Regions from separate parts of the Cryocola sp. 340MFSha3.1 genome, predicted to be linked through region 2. Evidence: predicted binding sites of a transcription regulator. Region 2 holds the regulator's gene; the other holds the start of a gene.
What was found. The regulator HspR, encoded in region 2, represses chaperone genes until heat shock. The targets are predictions, from matches to a motif close to AAGTTGAGTCNNNNNGACTCAACTT.

Region 1 (11,288 bases), on a different contig from region 2:
CCGGCGATGGATGTCGAGGGGCACCTGCTCGAGATCGCGACCGCCCTCGACATCTCCGGGGCACGCGACGGTGAGCTTCCCGCGGAGTTCCTCCGAGAGGTGGTGACCGCGTACCCGCGGCTGGAGCTGGCCGCCGAGTTCGGCTCGTGCGTCGCCGACCAGGCCGAGCGCAAGCCGGACACGTCCGCCCGCCGGCTCGTCGACGGCGGGGTGCAGCGGAAGCTCCGCGACAACCCGCTGGAACGTATCCTCGAAGGGTGACCCTCTCCCTCGCCGAGCGCCCGACGCTGCCGCCCACCCGGCTGGCGGAGTCGGAGTGGCGTTCGCGCGAGCAGGCGCACATCGAGCGCGCCGACGCGCTGACGGCCGCGCACCGCGAGCGGGCGGCACGCGGCGAGAAGCACCCGGTGTGGGACTTCCTGTTCACCTACTACTCGTACGCGCCTGCGCAACTGCGCCGCTGGCATCCGGGCCCGGGTGTCGAGCTGGAGGGAGCGGACCAGGATCCGCGTGCCGCCTGGCGCTGGTACACAGCCGGGTCGGTGCCCGGCTCACTCGTCGTCGACCGCGTCGGCCTGGAGCACGAGAAGGCGACACTGCTGCGGGGCGTCGAGCGCATCCTCCGTTCGACGGCCGCGCGGCCGGGACGGTTCGGCTGCTTCGGTCTGCACGAGTGGGCGATGGTCTACCGGCAGGACGAGCACCGGCATCCCGTGCCGTTGCGTCTCGGTCAGGATGCGACGGATGCCGTGGTCGACTCGCACGAGCTGCGCTGCACCCACATCGACGCGTTCCGGTTCTTCACCCCGGACGCGGTGCCGCTCAACCGGTTCGCACCGACGCGCGAGACGCAGCCGGAGCTGGAACAGCCGGGATGCCTGCATGCCGGGATGGATGTCTACAAGTGGGCGATGAAGCTCGGCCCGCTGGTGCCCGGTGAGCTGCTGCTCGATGCGTTCGAGCTGGCCCGCGACATCCGGCTTCTCGACATGCAGGCCTCGCCCTACGACATGCGGCCGTGGGGCGCGGAGCCGGTCGCCATCGAGACCGCGGAGGGCAAAGCCGAGTACGTCCGGCGGCAGCGCGCGTTCGCCGAGCGCTCGAATGCACTGCGAGGCCGCATCCTCACCGCGTGGCGCGGCGACGAGGCCGCGCCCGACCCCGCACGCCCGGCCGGCTGAACGCATCCACCCGGCCGCCTCTCAGGTCTCGGCTCAGCCGCCCTTCTTCTTCCCCGGCGACGTGGGCGTCGGCGTGCTGCCGCCACCCGGCGTCGGGGTGCCCGTCGCGGCACCGCCCTGCCCGTTGCTGATCGTGAGCGTCACCGAATCCCCGTCCTCGAGCGATGCACCGACGGCGGGGTCGCTCGAGGCGACCGTCCCGGCCGGCTGGTCGCTCGGCACGGGCGCGGAGTCGACGGTCACGTCGAGACTGAGGCCCTCGAGCAGCTTCTGCGCCACGTCCGGGGCCTTGCCCGTCACATCCGGCATCGTGATCTGCTCGCCGTAGAGCACAGCGTCCGTCGGCTCGGTGAAGTCGCCGCCGCCGTACGCCGCGTTCAGGGCCTTCAGGATCGGCTTGGCGATCGAGAACTTCACGTTGCCACCCCCGATGCCCTTGAAATACAGCGAGCGGAGGGGCGTCGAGCCCGAGACGTTCCCGACCCACGTGGCCGTCGCGACCTTGGTCGTGGATGTGATGAGCCAGTTCTCCAGCGAGTCGTCGGTGGTGCCGGTCTTGGCCATGATCGGGATGTCGTCGTACGGGTTGGCGCTCGCCGCCGTCCCTCCGCCCTTGATGACGCCCTCCAGCGCGTAGGTCACGCCCGCCGCGATCTCCGGCTTGAGGCCCTGCGTGCAGGTGGTCTTGCTGACCTTGTGGTCGCTGCCGTCGGCGTTCACCACCCGGTCGATCGCCACGGGCGTGCACACCACGCCGTTGTTGGCGATGCCCGCGTAGGCGGTGGCCATCGTCAGCGGCGAGATGTAGTTCGTCCCGAGGATCATCGACGGCGTCTGCACCCACGGGTTGCTCTTCGAGGCGGGATGCACGCCGAGTCCCTTCGCCGCGTTCACGATCGAGCACAGGTCGACCTTCGTGCCCATCTCGGCGAAGGCGGTGTTGACCGATTCGGCGGTCGCGGCCATCACCGAGAGCCGGCTCGCCGATCCCTCGTCGTTGGTCACCGGCCAGTCGGGGCCGTCGATGTTCGCGCAGGTGTTGGTGAAATCGGAGGTCGGGAAGACGTGCTGCGAGGCGTTCACCGTCTCGTAGAGGCTGTGACCGGCCTCCAGCCATGCCGCGAGGTCGAAGGCTTTGAACGTCGACCCGGTCTGGAAGCCCTGCGATCCGCCGTAGTCCTCGTCCGTGTTGTAGTTCACGGCCGTCGTGCCGTCGATGGGTGTGTCGGTGTTGTTGAAGCTGCGGTTCTGCACCATGGTCACGATGCGGCCGGTGCCCAGCTCCAGCGCCACGTTGCTCGCGCCCAGGTCGATGCCCGGACGGGAGGCGGGGATGTACTTGCTGAGGGAGGCCTGCGCCACCTGTTGCAGGTCGAGGTTGAGGGTGGTGTAGATCTTCAGGCCACCGCGGTTGAGGGTCTGCCAGCGGTCGTCCGCCGTCGCGCCGTACGCAGGATCGTTGAGGATCACGTCGCGGACGTAGTCGCAGAAGAACGCGGCGTTGTACTGCTGCGCCGCCGCGCATCCCTGGGTCGTCGGCGTGATCGCCGGCTGGATGGGCGTGGCCTTCGCCGCGTCGCGCTGCTGTTTCGTGATCGTGTGCGTGATGTACATGCGGTCGAGCACGTAGTCACGCCGCTCCTTGGTGAGCTTGTAGCCGTTGGCGGCGCCGTTGTCCTTGCTGTCCGGCTGGTCGATGCGCAGGTTGGCCGGGTTGTTCAGGATGGCGGCGAGCGTCGCCGCCTGGGCCAGATCCAGCTTGGCGGCGGTGGTGTTGAAGTAGTACTGGGCAGCGGCCTGAACGCCGTACACCTGGCCGCCGAAGCCGACGACGTTGAGGTAGCCGGTGAGGATGTCCTTCTTGCTGTAGGTCTTCTCCACCTCGACCGCGTAGCGCATCTCCTGGACCTTGCGCTGGAGGGTCACTCCCGCGGCGTCGGCGTAGCAGGCCTGCACCTTCTTCTGGCTGGTGAGCGCCTCGCACTTCTCCACTTCGACGTTCTTCACGTACTGCTGCGTGATCGACGACCCGCCCTGCACGTCACCGCCCGCGACCGTGGAGACGGCACCGCGCAGGGTGCCCCAGATGTCGACGGCCCCCTCTGTGTAGAAGCGGGGGTCCTCGGCCGAGACGGTCGCATCCTTGACGGTCTGGGCGATCTGGTCCCAGGTGACGTCCTGCCGGTTCTGGGCGTAGAACGTGGCGATCGGCACATCCTGACCGCCCTGCTTGGCGTACACCGTCGAATTCTGGGCGAACTGCTGGATGTGCAGGTCCGCCGGGAGCGCGTTGAAGTCGCTGGCGCCGGCCGCCGCGGTCACGCCGATTCCCAGGAAACCGGGCAGCACGAACAGGGAGCTGAGCACGGCAGCGACGAGCGCGAGGCCGAGGAACTGCGCGATGAGCCCGCCGCGGGTGCGCGCGGGCTTCAGCTCGAAGCGCTTGACGGGTTCCAGCCGCTCGTCGATGGCGGCCAGGCGGGGATTGCGGGGTCGATCGGATGCGGGCACGCCTTCCAACAAACCAGCCGACCCTGGATGAGTCCAGGGGTTTGGGTGTGCGTCGCTTTGGAGACGTTCAGGATGCGCACATCCCGCCCCGCCCGGTGGGTCGCAACACGCCGTTACGGCGCCCGCCTCCGGATCCGTGGGTCGCAACACGCCGTTACGGCGCGCGCATAACGGCGTGTTGCGACCCACGGACGCGTGGCGGCTAACGCACGAAGCGCCGGCCCTGCGAACAGGACCGGCGCTTCGTGGGAGGTGCGGGGCGGGTTACGCCGCGAGCGGGAGTGCCGCCGGAGCCGCGGCGACCCGCAGGTCACCGGCCTCGGCGTCCACGATCACGCGGCCGCCCTCGGAGAGCTCGCCGCTGACCATGAGCTCGGCGATGCGGTCGTCGACCTCGCGCTGGATGACGCGGCGGAGCGGGCGGGCGCCGTACTCCGGCTCGTAGCCGGCGTCGGCGATCCAGGCGACCGCCGCATCCGTCGCCTCGAAGGCGATGTCGCGGGCGGACAGCCGGGAGGCCGTCGCGGTGAGCAGCAGGCGGACGATGTCGCGGAGCTGCTCGGCATCCAGCTTCCGGAACAGCACGATCTCGTCGATGCGGTTCAGGAACTCGGGGCGCATGGCCTCGCGCAGCTTGCCCATGACCCGGTCGCGGATGTCCTTCTCCGAGGAGAAGCCGTCCGAGCCGGCCGGGACGAAGCCGAGCGCGCCGCTCCGCGACGCCAGGAACTCCGAGCCCAGGTTGGAGGTCATGATGACGACCGTGTTGCGGAAGTCGACCGTCCGGCCCTGGCCGTCGGTGAGGCGGCCGTCGTCGAGCACCTGCAGCAGCAGGTTGAACACGTCCGGGTGGGCCTTCTCGATCTCGTCGAACAGCACCACCGAGTACGGGTTGCGGCGCACGCGCTCGGTCAGCTGACCGGCCTCGTCGTAGCCGACGTACCCGGGAGGGGCGCCGACCAGGCGCGCGACCGTGTGGCGCTCGCCGAACTCGCTCATGTCGAAGCGCAGCATCGCCTTCTCGTCGCCGAACAGCGACGACGCGAGCGACTTGGCCAGCTCGGTCTTCCCCACGCCCGTCGGGCCGAGGAAGAGGAAGCTGCCGACCGGGCGGCGCTCGTCACCGAGGCCGGTGCGGTTGCGGCGGACGGCCTTCGCGACCGCGACGACCGCGTCGTCCTGACCGATGACACGGTGGTGCAGCTCCGACTCGAGACGCGCAAGGCGCTCACGGTCGGCCTCACCGATGCGCGACACCGGGATGCCGGTCGACCGGGACACGATGGCCGCGATCTCGGGCTCGCCGACGACGGCCTCGACGCGCGGGGCGGAACCGAGCTCGTCCAGCGAACGCTGCACGGCCTCGATCTCGTCACGCAGACGCGACGCCTCCTCGTAGTGCTCGGCCGCGACGGCGGAGTTCTTCTCGGACTCCAGCGTGGCCAGGCGCTCCATCAGAGCGGAGGTGTCGACGCGCTTGCCCAGCGACAGGCGCAGACGCGCTCCGGCCTGGTCGATCAGGTCGATGGCCTTGTCGGGCAGGAAGCGGTCGGAGATGTACCGGTCGGAGAGCTCCACGGCGGCGCGGATCGCGTCGGCCGTGTAGGTCACGCCGTGGTGCTCCTCGTACGCGGCACGGAGGCCGTCGAGGATGAGGACCGCGTCCTCCACCGACGGCTCGCCGACGGTCACCGGCTGGAAGCGGCGCTCCAGCGCCGGGTCCTTCTCGATGCGGCGGTACTCCTTGAGCGTCGTCGCGCCGACCAGGTGCAGGTCGCCGCGGGCCAGACGGGGCTTCAGGATGTTGCCCGCGTCCATCCCGCCGGACTCGCCGGACCCTCCGGCGCCGACCACGGTGTGAAGCTCGTCGATGAACACGATCAGCTCGTCCTTGCCGTCGCTGATCTCGTCCATGAGCTTGGTGAGCCGCTCTTCGAAGTCGCCGCGGTACCGGGTCCCTGCGACCATGCCGGCGAGGTCGAGCGAAACGACCTTCTTGTCCTGCAGCTGCTCGGGCACGTCGCCGGAGACGATCGCGCGGGCGAGGCCCTCGACGATCGCGGTCTTGCCGACGCCGGCCTCACCGACCAGCACCGGGTTGTTCTTGGTGCGGCGGGAGAGGATCTCGACGGTCTGCTCGATCTCGTCCAGACGTCCGATCACCGGGTCGAGCTTGCCGTCCCGGGCGAGCGCGGTCAGGTCGGTGCCGAACTGGTCGAGCATCGGGGTCTGCGAGTCGTCCTGCGCGGCGTCCGCGTCGCCCGGCTGGCCGGCGCCGACGGTGGTGCTCTGACGCATCGCCTCGGTGAGGGCCTCCGGCGTCACGCCGGCGGCCTGCAGCACGCGACCGGCCGGGGCGTCCCGCCCGATCACGAGCGCGAAGAAGACGTGCTCGGGGTCGATGTAGGTCGAACCGGAGGCCTGCGCCACCTGGTACGCGTGGAAGAGGGCGCGCTGGAGCGGCCCGGTGATGGATGCGCCGTCCGCCTGGATCACGTCGCCCGCGGCGGGCAGGCGCGACTCGGCGGCCTCGGCCACCCGGGAGGGGTCGACGCCGATGCGGCGCATGGCGTCGGCTGCCGGCTCCTGCTCGGCCATCACGCGCAGCACGTGCAGCGCGTCGAGCTCGCTGTGGCCGTGCTGCAGCGCGAACCGTCCGGCCTCCGCCAGGATCTCCTGGGTACGCCGGCTGAGGAAGCGGCTGATGTCGATGGAGCGTGCGTTACGCGCACGCTCACCCGCGAGGTACCGGGCGAGGAACTCGTCGAACGAGTTGGCGCCGTCACCGTCGGGAGTGAAGTTCTCAGGCACGTGTTCTCCTGTTTCTGAAAGTTGAGCCTTGTGCACTCAAGTCCAACGCAGGAGGGACGGCCTTATTCCCGCGTGCCCGTTTCCGTCATGCCCCGAAGCCTCCCCGACGCGTCACTCACCCGAATCGAGGGCGTCGAGCGCGGCCACATCCTCCGCCGACAGCTCGAAGTCGACATCGGCGTTCTCGCGGATGCGCTCGGGCGTCGTCGACTTCGGCAGCGGCAGGATGTCCTTCTGCAGCAGGTAGCGGATGCTCACCTGGGCCACCGACTTGCCGTACTTGTCGGCGATCTCCTTGATGTCGCGGTTGTCGAGCAGGCGCCCGGTCGCGAGCGGCGAGTAGCCCTCGACGAGGATGTCGTGCTCCTTGCTGTACGCCGTCGTCTCGGGCTGGGTGTTCCCGACGAACCAGCGGATCTGGTTCGCGTGCGGCACCACCTCGGTGGCGTCGATCAGCGACTCGAGGTCGGCGACTTCGAAGTTGCTGACGCCGATCGAGCGGGTCCGGCCCTGCTCGTAGAGCTCCTCGAAGACCTTCCACACCTCGATGTTCCCGGCCCGGTTGTCGCTGCCGATCGCGTTCCACGGCCACGGCGCGTGGATGAGATAGAGGTCGACCGGGCCGAGGTCGAGCAGCGCGGTGGACCGGTCGAAGGCGTGCCGGGCACCCTCCGCATCCTTGACCTCGGCGGGGCACTTGGTGGTGATGAAGAGTTCCTCGCGGGGGATGCCGCTGTCGCGGACCGCGCGGCCGACGCTGGCCTCGTTGCCGTAGGCGCGCGCGGTGTCGATGTGCCGGTAGCCCGCGTCGAGAGCGGTGCGGACCGAGTCGTACGTCTCGGAGCCGTCAGGGATCTGCCAGGTGCCGAACCCGATCTTCGGGATGGTGACGCCGTTCGACAGGGTGAAGGTGTCGGTGAGTGCGGGCATGCGTTGTTCCTCTCTCGGAAGGATGCGGTGCCGCACATCGTAGCCCGCGCGCGGATTCAGTCCACCGGCTCCGGGCTCCCGTTGCGGAGGTGCTCGTAGACGACGCTGGTGCGCACGTCGGCGATCTCCCGGCGCTGCGTCAGCCGGTCGATCACGAACGCGTACAGGCTCTCGTTGTCGGCGACGGCGACGTGGACGATGAAGTCCTCGTTGCCGCTCGTGACGAAGACGCCGAGGGTCTCGGGAAGTGAGGCCACCCAGTCACGGAACCCCTCGATGACGGGCCGGGACGGCGGACGGATGCGCACGGCGATGAGCGCCTGCACGGGCCGGCCGATGGATGCAAGGTCGACATCGAGCACCGCCCCGCGGATGATTCCCCTGCGCCGGAGCGCCCGCGTCCGTTCCAACGCGGTGCTCGGCGAGACGCCGACGGCCGCGGCGACGTCGCGATTGCTCTTCCGTGCATCCGACTGCAGTTCGCGCAGGATCGCCCGATCAAGTTCGTCCATGACGCCCAGGATAGAGCACGCGCCGAACGAAGTTCGGAGTTCAAGCGCTGTCTCCTCGGATTCTGTAGCTTCGTCCCCATCCCACCGAACGAGAGGACGACGAATGGCGGATCAGGTCGGCTTCCTGCCCGACGAAGTGGACACGGCGGCGCCCACGCGTGCGGCGCGCTTGAAGTGGGTCGTCGTCGTCGACGAGTCCCTTCCGACGGGCATCGCGGCCAACGCGGCGATCTGTACCGCAGCGGCGACGGCTGCGGGCGTCACCGGGCTGCTCGGACCGGACGCGGTGGATGCGGACGGCAGCACGCATCCCGGGCTCCCGTGGGCGGGATGCTCGGTGCTTCGCGCGAGCGGTGAGCAGCTGGCGGCGATCCGGGCGAAGGCAGACGCATCGGAGGGCGTCTTCGTCGCGGACATGCCCGCCGCCGCCCAGCTGACGCGGGTCTACGACGAGTACCTCGAGACGGTCGCGGGGACAGCATCCGACGCGCTCCCCTATTACGCGGTGAGCGTGGTGGGTCCCCGAAACCGCGTCGACAAGATCGTGGGGCGGCTCGCCCTGCTCTGAGTGCGCGGCCCCTGCCCAGATGTCGGTGCCCCGCGGTAGCGTCGCCCCCATGCAGATGGTTCTCGTCCCCGGTTTCTGGCTCGGCGCCGACGCATGGCGGGAGGTGATCCCGGCCATCGAGAGTGCGGGCCACACGGCGCATCCGCTCACGCTTCCCGGCCTCGAGTCGCGCGACACCGACCGCAGCCGCATCCGTGTGCGCGACCATGTGGATGCGATCGTGCGCGCCATCGACGAGCTGGGCGGCGACGAGCGGGATGTGGTGCTCGTCGGTCATTCCGGCGGCGGCCCCCTGGCCTATGCGGCCACCGGCGAGCGTCCCGATCGCATCGCGCGCACGGTGTACGTCGACTCCTGGCCGCTCGGGCCCGGCGGGTCCGTCGCACCCGACCTGCCGGCGGCCGACGGCCAGGTCGAGCTTCCCGACTGGGAGGACTTCGAGGACGCCGACCTCATCGACCTGACCGACGAGCAGCGGGACGAGTTCCGCCGGATCGCCGTGCCGGAACCGGCCGATGTCGTCGCCGGTCCGATCGAGCTCGCCGACGACTCCCGCCGACGCGCGGTGCCGGCCACCATCGTCGCGTGCGAGTTCACGCCCGCCGACCTGCGCTCGTGGCTCGACGGCGGCGAGCCGGCCGTGGCCGAGGTCGGGCGCCTGGAGCGCTGGGACGTGCTGGAGCTGCCGACCGGGCACTGGCCGATGTTCACCCGGCCGTCAGAGCTGGGCGCGCTCCTGGCAGAGCTCGCGGACCGCTGAGCGCTGCGAGATCGCCGTAGCCATGACGGAGATGCTGGATCGCGACGAGGCGCGCCGCATCGCGGTGCGCGCGCAACGGCTCGACGCCGAACGGCCGCTCGGCCTCGTCCCTTTGGTCGAGCACCTGACCTTCCTGCAGCTCGACCCGACCGCCGCCATCGCCCCGAGTGCGGACCTGATCTCCTTCACACGACTCGGGGCGTCATACCGTCCTGAGCAGCTCGCCGAGGCGGTCGAGCACGACCGCACCCTGTATGAGCTGAAGTCGCAGGACGACCCTGTGCAGCCTCCGTTCGCCATGGTCCGCCCGGTGACCGATCTCGGGCTGAACCTGGACCGGATGTCGGCCGGTCCCATCCACCGCGGGTGGCGGGCGTGGCTCGAAGCGAACCCGAGGTTCCGGCGCGACGTGCTCGACCGGCTGCGCGACGCGGGTCCCCTGCTCTCGAAGGACATCCCGGACACCGCCGAAACGCCCTGGCAGTCGAGTGGATGGACGCACGAGAAGAACGTCACCCACATGCTGGAACTGCTGCAGGGTCTGGGCGAGGTCGCCGTCGCCGGGCGGATCGGCCGCCAGCGCACGTGGGACCTCGCCGAACGGGTGTACCCGACCGGCATCGAGGTCGTCCCGGAACCGGAGGCGACCCGGCTGCGCGATGAGCGCCGCCTGCGCGCCCTCGGCATCGCCCGTCCGCAGCTCGTCGGAGACGCGGGCGTCCCCGTGCGCGTCGAGGGCAGCGACCGCGAGTGGCGGGTCGATCCGGCCGCTGTCGGGCACCCGTTCGCCGGCCGCACGGCGCTGCTGTCGCCCTTCGATCGGCTCATCCACGACCGGGTGCGGTCGCAGGAGCTGTTCGGGTTCGAGTACCTGCTGGAGATGTACAAACCGGCCGCGAAGCGCCGCTGGGGCTACTTCGCGCTGCCGATCCTGCACGAGGACCGCCTGGTCGGCAAGCTCGACGCCGCGGCGGACCGGAAGGCCGGTGTGCTGCGCGTCGCCGCGGTGCACGAGGACGAGCCGTTCGGCCCCAGCACACGCGACGCCGTCGATGCCGCGATCGACGACCTGACCGCGTGGCTGGGGCTGACGGTCACCCGAGACTGACCGCCCGGCGGCGCCGGACCGACCTGCAGCGCCCGGTCAGGCCGCCGCGTCCTTGCCGTGCGGGTCGGATGCGTTGAGCACCTCGACCACACGGTCGTAGTCGCCGCGCGCTTCGCCGTAGCGCAGGAACTTCACGCGCTCCACCTGGAGCTCCTTCGCGTCGGGCTGCGTCTCGATGAGCGTCATGACCTCGCCAACGAACTCGTCGAGCGGCATGGCGAACTCACTCGCCTCCTGACCGGGCAGGAGGCCCGTGCGCACCGCGGGAGGCTCCAGCTCCACGATCCGCACGGACGTGTCGGCCAGCTGCAGCCGGATGCTCTCGCTGAGCATGTGGATGGCCGCCTTGCTGGCGTTGTAGCTGGGCGTCGCCGCGAGCGGCGTGAACGCCAGACCGGACGACACGGTGACGATGGTCGCATCCGGGCGGGTCTGCAGGTGCTCGACGAAGGAAGCGATCAACCGGATCGGCCCGAGGACGTTGGTGGTCACGACCGACTCGGCGGAGTCGAGGAATCCGGCGGGCGTGTGCCAGTCCTCGACGCGCATGATTCCGGCCATCGCGATCAGCACGTTGAGGTCGGGATGAGAGGCCAGCACCTCGGCGGACGCGGTGCGGATGCTCTCGGCGTCCGCGGTGTCGATCCGGACGGTGTCGATGCCGGGGTGCTCCGCGGCGATCCGCTCGAGCAGCTCGGTGCGTCGGCCGCCGACGATGACGGAGTTGCCGCGCTCGTGCAGAGCCACGGCGAGGGCGAGCCCGATGCCGCTGGTGGCGCCGGGGATGAAGACGGTGTTCCCTGTGATGTTCATGCCTCCACTGTGCGAGCGCCGCGCCAGGCGAGGAAGTGGAGCGGTCATCCAGGGATCGCCGATCCCTGGATCGCGGCAGCGGTCGGCGTCATCA
Region 2 (11,288 bases):
AACAGCTGGTCCTCGATCTCGTCGATGTCGTCCTCGAGGCCCGCGACGACAGGCGCGTACTCGTCCACGATCTCGTCGAGGATGCCGTACAGCGCCGCGATCGGACCGTGCGCCAGCAGCGCGGCGTCCCCCTCGAGCCGTTTGCGGACCCGCGCCAGATCGGGCGTCTCGAAGTGCCGGACGGTGATGACGAAGTCATCGCCGAGGAAGACGTGCACCTCGCCGAACTCGACCTTCTCCGTCTCGTCCACGTAGCTCGCCGGCCGCAGTACGACGAAGAGCATGTCGCCGTACTTCTCGATCTTGGCGCGCTGGTGACCGGAGAGGGCGTCCTCGACGGCGAGCGCCGGAAGGTCGAACTCTTTCGCCACGGCGGACAGCTCGCTCTCGCTCGGCCGGTACAGCCCGATCCAGGCGAAGCCTCCGCGGTCGCGCACCGTCTCGCTGGTCTCCTCGAGCGACGGCGGTTCGGTGCGGACGCCGTCCACGTACACGGCGTTGTCGACGATCATCGCGCCTCCTTCTTGAGCAACCGTACGCCCGACGCAGGCTCCTCCCGGACCACGGACACGGGCGCACCTAGACTGACAACGATGTCCGCGCTCGCCTGGCTCGCCGCCGCCCTCGTCGTGGTGGGCGCGTACCCGGCGTACCGGTTCGCCCGCCGGGCCTGGCGGTTCCGTGCGACCGCGACGGTCATCGCGGTGATCGCCGGGCAGCTCGTCGGACTCGCCCTCGTCGTGCTCGGCGTGGTGCTGCTCCCCCGCCCTGATTTGACCGGGGCCGGCTGGTTCGCCATGCTGCTCGCCGCGACCGTGCTGCCGCTGGCGATCGGGGATGTGCTGCAGTCGGCCGGGCAGCGGGGTGCGCGCATCGCTGTCGCCGCGGTCGCAGCCGCGCTGACGGTCGGAGTGGTCGGTGTCACCGTGCAGCCGGCGTTGGCCCGGCCCATCGTCGCCGGCCGCAGCATCCCCGTCACGGCGAAGACCCTCGCCGAGGGCTACCAGCTGGCGGTGCGCATCCCGGCCACCCGATCCGGCTTCGAGGCGCGGGCCGCGCACCTGTTCGTGCCGCCCGGGTGGCTGCGCGACCCGTCGGGCACGCGTCCGGTCGTCGAGATGATGATGGGGCAGCCCGGCAACCCGACGCTCGGGGCCACTCTCGACGCCCTGCACAGCCTCGGGCAGCAGCGGCTCGACCAGGCGCCGTTCGTGCTCGTCGTCGACCAGCTCGGCGCCGTCGACAAGAACCCGCCGTGCGCCGACACCTCCGCGGGCAAGCTCGACACGTACCTGTCGCAGGATGTCCCCGCCTGGATCGACGCGAACCTCCCGGCGTCGTCGGACCGCGCCGACCGCGTGATCGCCGGCTTCTCGCACGGCGGCGAGTGCGCTGCGTACCTGGGCGCGAAGTACCCGGACACCTGGGGAGCGGTCATCGACATCTCCGGGCCGGACAAGCCGGGCGAGTACCGGCCGACCGTGACCCGCGACCACTACTTCGGCGGCGACCAGGTGGCGTACGAGAAGACCTGGCCGGCCAACGTCCTCGCCGCCAACGACTACCCCCGGCCGACGGTCGGGATCTTCGTCGCCGGCGCGGAGGACCCGCACTTCCGCCAGCAGGTCGAAGACACCGCGACCGCCGCCGAGAACGCCGGCTGGAAGGTCACGTACTGGGCCGTCCCCGGCGAAGGCCACTCTGGTCCGACCCTGGTGAAAGGCCTGGCCACCGGCTACAACCAGCTGATCGGATCGTGGGTGAAGACGGGCGCGACAGGCCAGGGAGACCGGTTCCTGTGTGCCGCGGACCAGACCGGCCGGGCGTGCGGTCTGACGCAGGCGGCGGCGGTCGGCGGGACGATCGCGATGGTCGACCTGTCGGTGCTCGCGGTGTTCCTGATCATCACGCTCGGCCTGTTCTTCGCCCGCCGCGGTGTGACGATGCGCCGGCCGCGCGCGTCGCTCGACGACTGAGCCCACCCCCTCACGATTTGCGCCAAATCTCGGTTATCCGTCGCTCATAACGGAGATTTGGCGCAAATCTCGTCCTACGCGGCGACGGCCTCCCGCGACGCGACGAACGCATCCACGCACGCAACGGAGGAGGATGGGCGCCCTCCCACCCCGCGACTCCTCCCATTCGCGCGCCTCAGCGGCGGGGCCGGGCGTTTCTCCTTCGTTTCCGCCACGGCACGCGGCGTGACCGGAAACGCGGCCCTGTTCGTCGGCCGGTCGGAAACGGAGGCGATCCCAGCCGACGCGCCGGGCGGCTGCGGCAAACGGAGGACATCGCGGGCGGTCCCACCGCCAGGACCTCCGTTCACCACGGGAGCGGACCGCCGCGACCGCAGGCAGCACGCGGGATGCGGACCGCACAGCCGCAGACAACACACGGCATGCGGATGCGCGACCAAAAACCACACGCGGGATGCGGACGGCGCGACCGCAGCGCACCCGGGAGGCGGACCGCCCGAGCCTCGACGGAACGCGTGCGGCAGGGCCCGCTACGCGGCGACGGCCTCCCACGACGCGACGAACGCATCCACGCAGCGGCGGATCTCCTCCTCCGTGTGCGCTGCCGACAGCTGCACGCGGATGCGCGCGCGGCCCTTCGGCACCACGGGGTAGGAGAACGCCGTCACGTAGACGCCCTGGCGCTGCATCTCGTCGGCCATGCGCGCGGTGAGCGCGGCATCCCCGAACATGACAGGGACGATGGGATGCGCACCGGGCAGCAGTTCGAATCCCGCCTCGGTCATCAGCCGCCGGAACAGTTCCGCGTTGGTGACGAGCTGCGCCCGCAGATGGTCGGACTGCTCCAGCAGGTCGAGCGCAGCGAGGGTTCCGGCGACGATGGACGGCGCGAGGGTGTTCGAGAACAGGTACGGCCGCGAGCGCTGCCGCAGCAGGTCGACGATCTCGCGACGGCTCGAGACATAGCCGCCGGAGGCGCCGCCGAGCGCCTTGCCGAAGGTGCCGGTGTAGATGTCGACGCGGTCGGCCACCCCGCAGAACTCGGGCGTGCCGCGGCCGTGCTCCCCGACGAAACCGACCGCGTGCGAGTCGTCGACGAAGACCAGCGCTCCGAACTCGTCCGCCAGATCGCAGATCTTCGCGAGCGGGGCGATGTATCCGTCCATCGAGAAGACGCCGTCGGTGACGATGACGGTGAAGCGCGCTCCCGCATCCCGCGCCGCCTCCAGTTGCGCCCGCAGGTCGGCCAGGTCGCGGTTCTTGTAGCGGTACCGCTGGGCCTTCGACAGGCGGATGCCGTCGATGATGGATGCGTGGTTCAGCTCGTCGGAGACGATGGCGTCCTCCGGGCCGAACAGCGTCTCGAATACGCCGCCGTTGGCGTCGAAGCAGGAGGAGAACAGGATGGTCGCCTCCGTGCCGAGGAACCGCGACACCCGCCGCTCCAGCTCGAGGTGCTGCTCCTGGGTGCCGCAGATGAAGCGCACGCTCGCCATCCCGTAGCCCCAGTCGTCGAGCGCCGCCTTGGCGGCGTCCCGGAGGGCCGGATGATCGGCGAGCCCGAGGTAGTTGTTGGCGCAGAAGTTGAGCACCTCCTGGCCGTCGGCGGTGATCAGCGCCGACTGCGGGCCGTGGATGCTGCGCTCACGCTTGGTGAGGCCGGCCTCCTCGATCTCCTGCAGCTGCGTCGCGATGTGCTCCCGGAATCCTCCGTACACGTTCAGACCTCCGTCCAGTCGAGGATGACCTTGCCCCCACCTGCGGACGCGGCGGCGGCGAACCCCTTCTCCCAGTCGCGGGCGGGGAAGCGGTCGGAGACGATCGACGCGATCGCGTCGTGCAGTTCGACAGAGGTCTGCAGCATCGCGCCCATGGCGTTCCACGTCTCGAACATCTCGCGGCCGTAGATGCCTTTGAGAGTCAGCATGTGGGTGACCACGATGCCCCAGTCGACGGCGATCTGTTTCGACGGCAGCCCGAGCATGGCGATACGGCCGCCGTGGTTCATGTTCTCGATCATCGAGGGCAGCGCAGTGGGGGCGCCGCTCATCTCGAAGCCGACGTCGAAGCCCTCGCGCATCCCGAGCGCCGTCTGCGCCTCATGGATGTCGTGCTTCGACACGTCCACGGTGAAGTCGGCGCCCATCCCGCGCGCGAGTTCGAGCCGCTGTGCGCTGATGTCGGTGCCGACGATGAAGCGGGCGCCGACGTGGCGGGCGACCGCGATGGCCATCAGGCCGATGGGACCGCATCCCGCGACCAGGACGTCCTCGCCGACGACCGGGAAGGCGAGCGCGGTGTGGACGGCGTTGCCGAGCGGGTCGAACAGCGCGCCGACCTCCGGCTCGATGGCGCTGTGGTGCACCCAGACGTTCGTTGCGGGGAGGACGAGCTGTTCGGCGAAGGCGCCGTCGCGCTGCACCCCGACACCCTGGGTACGGATGCACATCTGGCGGCGGCCGGCTCGGCAGTTGCGGCAGGTGCCGCAGACGATGTGCCCTTCGCCGGACACCAGGTCGCCGACCTCGACATCGCGGACCAGCGGTCCGACCTCGACGACCTCGCCGAAGAACTCGTGGCCGGGGATGAGCGGGGCCTTCACGGCCGACGCCGCCCAGTCGTCCCAGCGCTGGATGTGCAGGTCGGTGCCGCAGATGCCGGTGCGCAGAACGCGGATCCGGACATCCTCCGGACCCATCTCGGGCTCGGGGACATCCACCAGTTCGAGGCCGGGCCCGGCCTCGCTCTTGAACAGGGCTCTCATCGTCGCTTCCTCGTGGGAGTCGGTGTGCTTCATCGCTCGGCCGCCGGTGCGCCTTGTGGGCGCGGGCGGCCGAGCAAAAGCCTAGTCCTCGCAGCATCGGGTGAGTCGTCGATGACGACGATGGCGCCGACCACCTCGGGTTGTCACTGCATCAGGAACTTCTCCGCCGCGCCGATGGTCGTCCGGTTGGCGATGAGCGCACCCGTACCCGCGTTGTCGGCACTCACGTACTTTCCGTTGGCGACCGCCAGCAGGCTGATCGTGCCGTCCCTGTTGGGGACGACCGTGAACTTCTCCCAGGGGCCGATCGCGGTGCGATTCGCGATGAGCGCGCTGGCGCCCTCGTCTTCTGCGACGACGTACTTGCCGTTGGCGCCGGCGCGGAGGCTGATGGTTCCGTCGCCGTTGTTGAGCACGGTGAACTGCTCCCACAGCCCGGCCTGCGACCGGTTCGCCATCAGCGGCCGCTCGCCCTCGTCTTCCGCCGTCACGTACAGTCCGTTGACCTGCGCGACCAGCTGGACATCGCCGACCACCGCCGCGGGCAGCACTGTCACGGCCTGCGAGCGGGCCGACAGCACCCGGTAGCCGCCCTGGGACGCCTCCCAATAGGCGCTCACTTCCACGGTGTAGTCGATGTAGCCGACTCGGAGATCGAGGGGCGTGACGACGTGCTTCAGCGTCGCGACGAACTGCTCCCCGGGCTGAAGCGGGTCTTCTCGGACGCCCCACGGAGAGCCGGGGTCGTCGGCTCTGTTCCAGCGCGTGCCGTCGAGCGCGACACTTCCGGTGTTGGCGATCGTCGTGCGGATGGCGACGGCGTCGCCCACGCGCGCCGGGTTCGAGGTCGTCCATCCGGGATCCACCAGCTCTGCTCGTGCGGTCACATGCCCGACCTCCTGCGCCTGCGCGCTGACCCGGCTGGACGGGTCGACGGCTGATGCTGCTGCCGGCTCGGCCGGCATGACCAAGCCGGCCCCGGTGATGGCCATGATCGCCGCCGCCGCGATCGTTCGGTACTGACGAGAGACATTTCGCACTCTGGGCTCCAATGTGAGGTGGTAGAGCCCAGCCTGTCATGGACCTCCGACGTTCGACCAGGAGCATATTGTCGAGATCCGCTGTCGACACGACGGCGAGACCTTTAGAGTTCAGCCATGAAGCGCGCGCTGATCGTGATCGACCTGCAGAACGAGTACGTGACCGGGAACCTGAAGATCTGCTACCCGGATCTGATGGAGTCCATCCCCAACATCGAGGTCGCGTGGGACGCAGCCGACGACCACGGCGTGCCGGTCGTCGTGGTGCAGCACATCGAGGACGAGGGGTCGCCGGTCTTCGCGCGCGGCTCGGACGGCGCCGCCCTGCACGAGACGATCATCGACCGCACGCCCGCGCACGTGGTGACCAAGGGGAGCGTCTCCGCGTTCCCCGGCACCGATCTCGAGACCTGGCTGCGCGCGAACGACGTCGACACGGTCACCATCGCCGGTTACATGACGCAGCACTGCTGCGCGGGGACGGCTCGGGATGCGTCCGAGCTCGGGTTCACCGTCGAGTTCCTGTCGGATGCCACGGGCACGCTCGACCTCGTCAACGAGGCAGGCGCGATCTCGGCGGACGCCCTCCACCGCAGCGTGCTGGTGACGATGCAGTCGGAGTTCGCCGCCGTCGCGACGACGGAGGAGTGGACGCTCGCGGTCGAGGCCGGTGACACGCTGCCGGTGTCGAACCTGTGGGACAGCACCGGCCACGCACGGCTCCCGGAGAAGCACGCCGAACTGCACAAGCTCATGCGCGAGGTGCGGGCCGGGATCGACGACGACATCGCCGCGACCGAGGCGCACAACATCCAGAACACCCTCTACGTCGGCCAGGGCGTCTCGTCGCTCTGACCCGGCGCCGAAGCGCACGTTGTGGCGGCTATTTCGGGGATTTAGCAGCCACGACGTGCACCTTGACGGAAGATGGGACTCGGGGGACGCGAGCGGTCGAGCGGTCAGCGCTCGAGGGGGCGCCAGACGACGAGCTGGTTGCTGCGGCGCACGCGGGTGCCTGCGCGCATCGAGACGACCTCGCCCTCGGAGCCGGCCGCGAACACGCGGCGGCCCGGACGGTTCAGGAGCTCGTCCGCGAGGGCGGTCTCCAGCTCCCGGACGCGGCCGCGGAGTTCGCCCACCTGATCCTCCAGTTCGAGGATCCGGCGGATGCCCTCCAGGCTCACGCCCTCCGAGCCGAGGCGGGCGATCTCCTGCAGCTTCTCGATGTCGCGCATGGAATAGCGGCGCGACTTGCCGGCCGTCCGGCTGGGGCTGACGAGTCCGAGCCGGTCGTACTGGCGGAGCGTCTGCGGGTGCATGCCCGCGAGCTCTGCCGCGATCGAGATCACGAAGACCTGGCTGTGCTCGTCCATCGTCAGCTCCGGGCCTTGGCCAGGATGTCGTCGCGCGGGTTCTCGTCGGGAAGCTTCGCGGCGAACGCCTCGAGCGCCTCCTTGGCGTCGGCGGACAGGTGCGACGGGACGGCGACCTGGACCACGGCGAGCAGGTCGCCGGTGCCCTTGCTGGTCTCGACGCCGCGGCCCTTCACGCGCAGCACGCGGCCGCTCGGTGTTCCGGGGGCGACGCGCAGCTTGACGGGGTCGCCGCCGAGCGTCGGCACCTCGATGGTCGCGCCGAGCGCGGCCTCCGCGAAGGTGACCGGGACGTTGACGCGGAGGTTCAGGCCGTCGCGCTCGAAGACGGGGTGCTTGCGCACAGAGACGGTGAGCACGATGTCGCCCGCCTCACCGCCGTCCGGGCTCGGCTGGCCCTTGCCGCGCAGCTTGATCTTCTGCCCGTCGGCGACGCCGGCGGGGATCTTGACCTTGATCGGCTTGCCGTCGGACGCCTGCAGCGTGATGGTCTCGCCGCGCGTCGCGGTCACGAAGTCGATGGTGGTGTGTGCGGTCACGTCACGGCCGCGCGTCGGGCCGCCGTAGCCGCGGAACCCGCCCGTCGTCGTGCCGAATCGGCCGTTGCCGAAGAGCCCGCCGAAGACGTCGTCGAAATCGCCGCCGCCCTGCTGGAAGCCCCCTCCTCCTGGAAAATACTGGCGCTGGCCGCCCGCTCCGCCCTGGCCGAACATCCCGCCGAAGACGTCGTCGAAGCCGCCCTGGGCGCCGGACCCCGGCGCCGTGAACCGGGCACCGGTCCCCATGGCGCGGATCTGGTCGTACTCCTTGCGCTCCTCCGGATCGCTGAGCACCGAGTAGGCCTCGCTGATCTCCTTGAACTTCGCCTCCGCGGCGGCATCGCCGGGGTTGGAGTCGGGATGGTACTTGCGGGCGAGCTTGCGGTAGGTCTTCTTGAGGTCCGCCTCGCTGACGTCCTTGGAGACGCCAAGGACCTTGTAGAAGTCCTTGTCGAACCAGTCTTGGCTAGCCACGGGCGCCTCCTCTCAAGTCGTTGTCGGTGTTCGTGGATGAAGTCTGCATGAAAAATCGAGCGCGCACGGGCCGAGCGGAGCGGCGGGAACCGTTCCCCGCCGCTCCGCCATGCCGTGCGCCGTGTCGCCGGGTCAGGCCGGCACCGCGACGACGACCTTCGCCACCCGGACGGTGGTGGAGCCCAGCCGGTAGCCGGTCTCGACCACCTCGGCGACGGTGTCCGCCGTCACGCCGGGGGTGGGCTGCTGGAAGATCGCCTCGTGGATCTGCGGGTCGAAGGGCTCGCCCTTCTCGCCGTACGGGGTGAGGCCGAGACGCTCGACCGCGGTCCGGAGCTTGGCGGCGATGGTGAAGAACGCGCTGCCCTCCCCCAGATCGCCGTGCTTCTCCGCGCGCTCGAGGTCGTCGAGCACGGGGATGAGCCCCTTCACCGCATCGCCGACCGCACGCTCGCGCTCGATCTCACGGTTGGCCTCGGTGCGCTTGCGGTAGTTCGCGTACTCCGCGGTCACCCGCTGGAGGTCGGCGAGACGCTCGGCCGCGAGCTGCTCGGCGGTCGTCTGGCCGGACAGGATGTCGAGGTCGTCATCGCTCAGGATGGGACCCTCCTCCTGGTTCTCGGCCGGTCCGACGTCGACGAGCTCCTCGTGCGCGAGGTCGTGCTCGCCGGCGTCGTCCGCCTTCTGCTCACCCTCGGGCTGCCGGACCTTCCCGGTCTCGGGGTCGATCCTCCGCTTGTCGCGGATGATCGGCTCCTCGTGTTCTGGCTCCGAGGAGCCGCCGTTCTGGTCCGACATGATTACTTCTTCTCCTCGTCCTCGACGACCTCGGCGTCGATGACGTCCTCATCGTCGGAGGAGGACTCGCCGGCCTGCTGGCCGTCGCCCGCCTCACCGGCCGGGGTCTCGGTCGGCTGCGCCGAGGAGTAGATCGCCTCGCCGAGCTTCTGCTGGCTGGAGCTGAGCTTCTCGTACGCGGTCTTCACCGCCTCGTCGTCGTCGCCGGCGAGGGCGGTCTTGAGGCCGTCCACGTCGCCCTGGACCTCGTTCTTGACGTCCTCGGGGAGCTTGTCCTCGTTGTCCTTGATCAGCTTCTCGATCGAGTAGACGAGCTGCTCGGCCTGGTTGCGCGTCTCGGCGGACTCGCGGCGCTTCTTGTCCTCCGCCGCGTGCTCCTCGGCCTCGCGCACCATGCGGTCGATGTCCTCCTTCGGCAGGCTGGACCCGCCGGTGATGGTCATCGACTGCTCCTTGCCGGTGCCCTTGTCCTTGGCGGACACGTGCACGATGCCGTTGGCGTCGATGTCGAAGGTGACCTCGATCTGCGGGATGCCGCGGGGGGCCGGGGCGATGCCGGTCAGCTCGAAGGTGCCGAGCGGCTTGTTGTCGCGGGTGAACTCGCGCTCGCCCTGGAAGACCTGGATCGCGACGGACGGCTGGTTGTCGTCGGCCGTGGTGAAGGTCTCGCTGCGCTTGGTCGGGATGGCCGTGTTGCGCTCGATGAGCTTGGTCATGATCCCGCCCTTGGTCTCGATGCCGAGGGACAGCGGGGTGACGTCGATGAGGAGGACGTCCTTGCGCTCGCCCTTCAGGACACCGGCCTGCAGCGCGGCGCCGACGGCGACGACCTCGTCCGGGTTCACACCCTTGTTGGGCTCCTTGCCGGTCTCCTGCTTCACGAGCTCGGAGACGGCGGGCATACGGGTCGATCCACCGACGAGCACGACGTGCGCGATGTCGGAGACCTTGATGCCGGCCTCACGGATGACGTCCTGGAACGGCTTCTTGGTGCGGTCGAGGAGGTCGCTGGTCATCTGCTCGAACTGGGCGCGGGTGAGCGTCTCGTCGAGGTTGGCCGGGCCGTTCTCGGTGAGCGACAGGTAGGGCAGCTGGATGCTGGTCGACATGCTCGACGACAGCTCCTTCTTGGCCTGCTCCGCCGCCTCCTTCAGGCGCTGCAGCGCGATCTTGTCCTTGGAGACGTCGACGCCGGTGGAGTCCTTGAAGCGCTTGATCAGCCACTCCACGATCCGCTGGTCCCAGTCGTCGCCGCCGAGGCGGTTGTCACCCGCGGTCGCACGCACCTGGATGGTCGAGAAGTCGTCGTCCTTGCCCACCTCGAGCAGGGAGACGTCGAAGGTGCCGCCACCGAGGTCGAAGACGAGGATGAGCTCGTCCTCCTTGCCCTTGTCGAGGCCGTACGCGAGCGCGGCAGCGGTGGGCTCGTTGATGATGCGGAGCACGTTGAGGCCCGCGATCTCACCGGCCTCCTTGGTGGCCTGGCGCTCGGCGTCGTTGAAGTACGCCGGGACGGTGATGACCGCGTCGGTCACCGTGTCGCCGAGGTACTGCTCAGCGTCGCGCTTCAGCTTCTGCAGGATGCGGGCCGAGATCTCCTGCGGCGTGTACTTCTTGCCGTCGATCTCCTGGGTCCAGTCCGTGCCCATGTGGCGCTTGACGGACGAGATGGTGCGGTCGACGTTGGTCACCGCCTGGCGCTTGGCGGTCTCGCCGACGAGGACCTCGCCGTCCTTGGTGAAGGCGACCACCGACGGGGTGGTGCGGAAACCTTCCGCGTTCGCGATGACCGTGGGCTCGCCGCCCTCGAGCACCGCGACGACGGAGTTGGTGGTTCCGAGGTCGATTCCTACTGCACGTGACATGTGTGCTTCTCTCCTTTGTTGCTGGCTTGTGGCCGTGAAAGTCTGTGGTCAAGACTTGAGCCTCGACGGCTCAAGACTGTCATCCGCGAGGGATGGTGTCAAGACGTCAAGCCCAAAACTTGAGTACATCTGACTCAACTTTGGAGAGGGGATGGGTATTCCCCGTCAGTGTCGCGATTTCCAGTATCCGCAGAACACGATGTCGGCCTTCGCCGTGCCGGTGGAGAGCCAGTGCCTGCGCATCCCGACCGCCAGCTCCGACTCGCCCACAGCCCAGCCGTACGAGCGCACCGCGGGGACGGCGAGCGACCGCGCGGCATCGGCGGCGAGCGCGCCCGGCACACCACCGCGCTCGCCCCGGACAGCCCAGCGCACGTCCATCCCGGCGGGCGCGATGAGCTCCTGCACGTCGTCCGGGTTCGGCACCTCGATGACGGCGGCGCCCTCGACGCCGGGCGA

Region 1: H284_RS0104210 (ATP-dependent Clp protease ATP-binding subunit) is a predicted target of HspR. The motif match lies at 6,522-6,546, and genes of this name have one in related genera.

The regions. Positions count from the first base shown of each region.
Region 1 covers NZ_KB911087.1:872,139-883,426, forward strand. Annotated here, with positions in the region: gene H284_RS0104195 (HD domain-containing protein) at 1-261, shown strand, start outside; gene H284_RS0104200 (hypothetical protein) at 258-1,181, shown strand; gene H284_RS0104205 (transglycosylase domain-containing protein) at 1,215-3,692, opposite strand; gene H284_RS0104210 (ATP-dependent Clp protease ATP-binding subunit) at 3,957-6,503, opposite strand; gene H284_RS0104215 (aldo/keto reductase) at 6,615-7,433, opposite strand; gene H284_RS0104220 (Lrp/AsnC family transcriptional regulator) at 7,490-7,945, opposite strand; gene H284_RS0104225 (DUF2000 domain-containing protein) at 8,049-8,513, shown strand; gene H284_RS0104230 (alpha/beta fold hydrolase) at 8,563-9,273, shown strand; gene H284_RS0104235 (DNA glycosylase AlkZ-like family protein) at 9,296-10,381, shown strand; gene H284_RS0104240 (SDR family oxidoreductase) at 10,418-11,194, opposite strand.
Region 2 covers NZ_KB911088.1:339,903-351,190, reverse strand. Annotated here, with positions in the region: gene corA (magnesium/cobalt transporter CorA) at 1-512, opposite strand, end outside; gene H284_RS0112685 (alpha/beta hydrolase) at 594-1,976, shown strand; gene H284_RS0112680 (glycine C-acetyltransferase) at 2,507-3,694, opposite strand; gene tdh (L-threonine 3-dehydrogenase) at 3,697-4,740, opposite strand; gene H284_RS0112670 (fascin domain-containing protein) at 4,884-5,780, opposite strand; gene H284_RS0112665 (cysteine hydrolase family protein) at 5,898-6,635, shown strand; gene H284_RS0112660 (heat shock protein transcriptional repressor HspR) at 6,740-7,153, opposite strand; gene H284_RS0112655 (DnaJ C-terminal domain-containing protein) at 7,156-8,166, opposite strand; gene H284_RS0112650 (nucleotide exchange factor GrpE) at 8,299-8,964, opposite strand; gene dnaK (molecular chaperone DnaK) at 8,967-10,829, opposite strand; gene H284_RS0112640 (siderophore-interacting protein) at 10,995-11,288, opposite strand, start outside.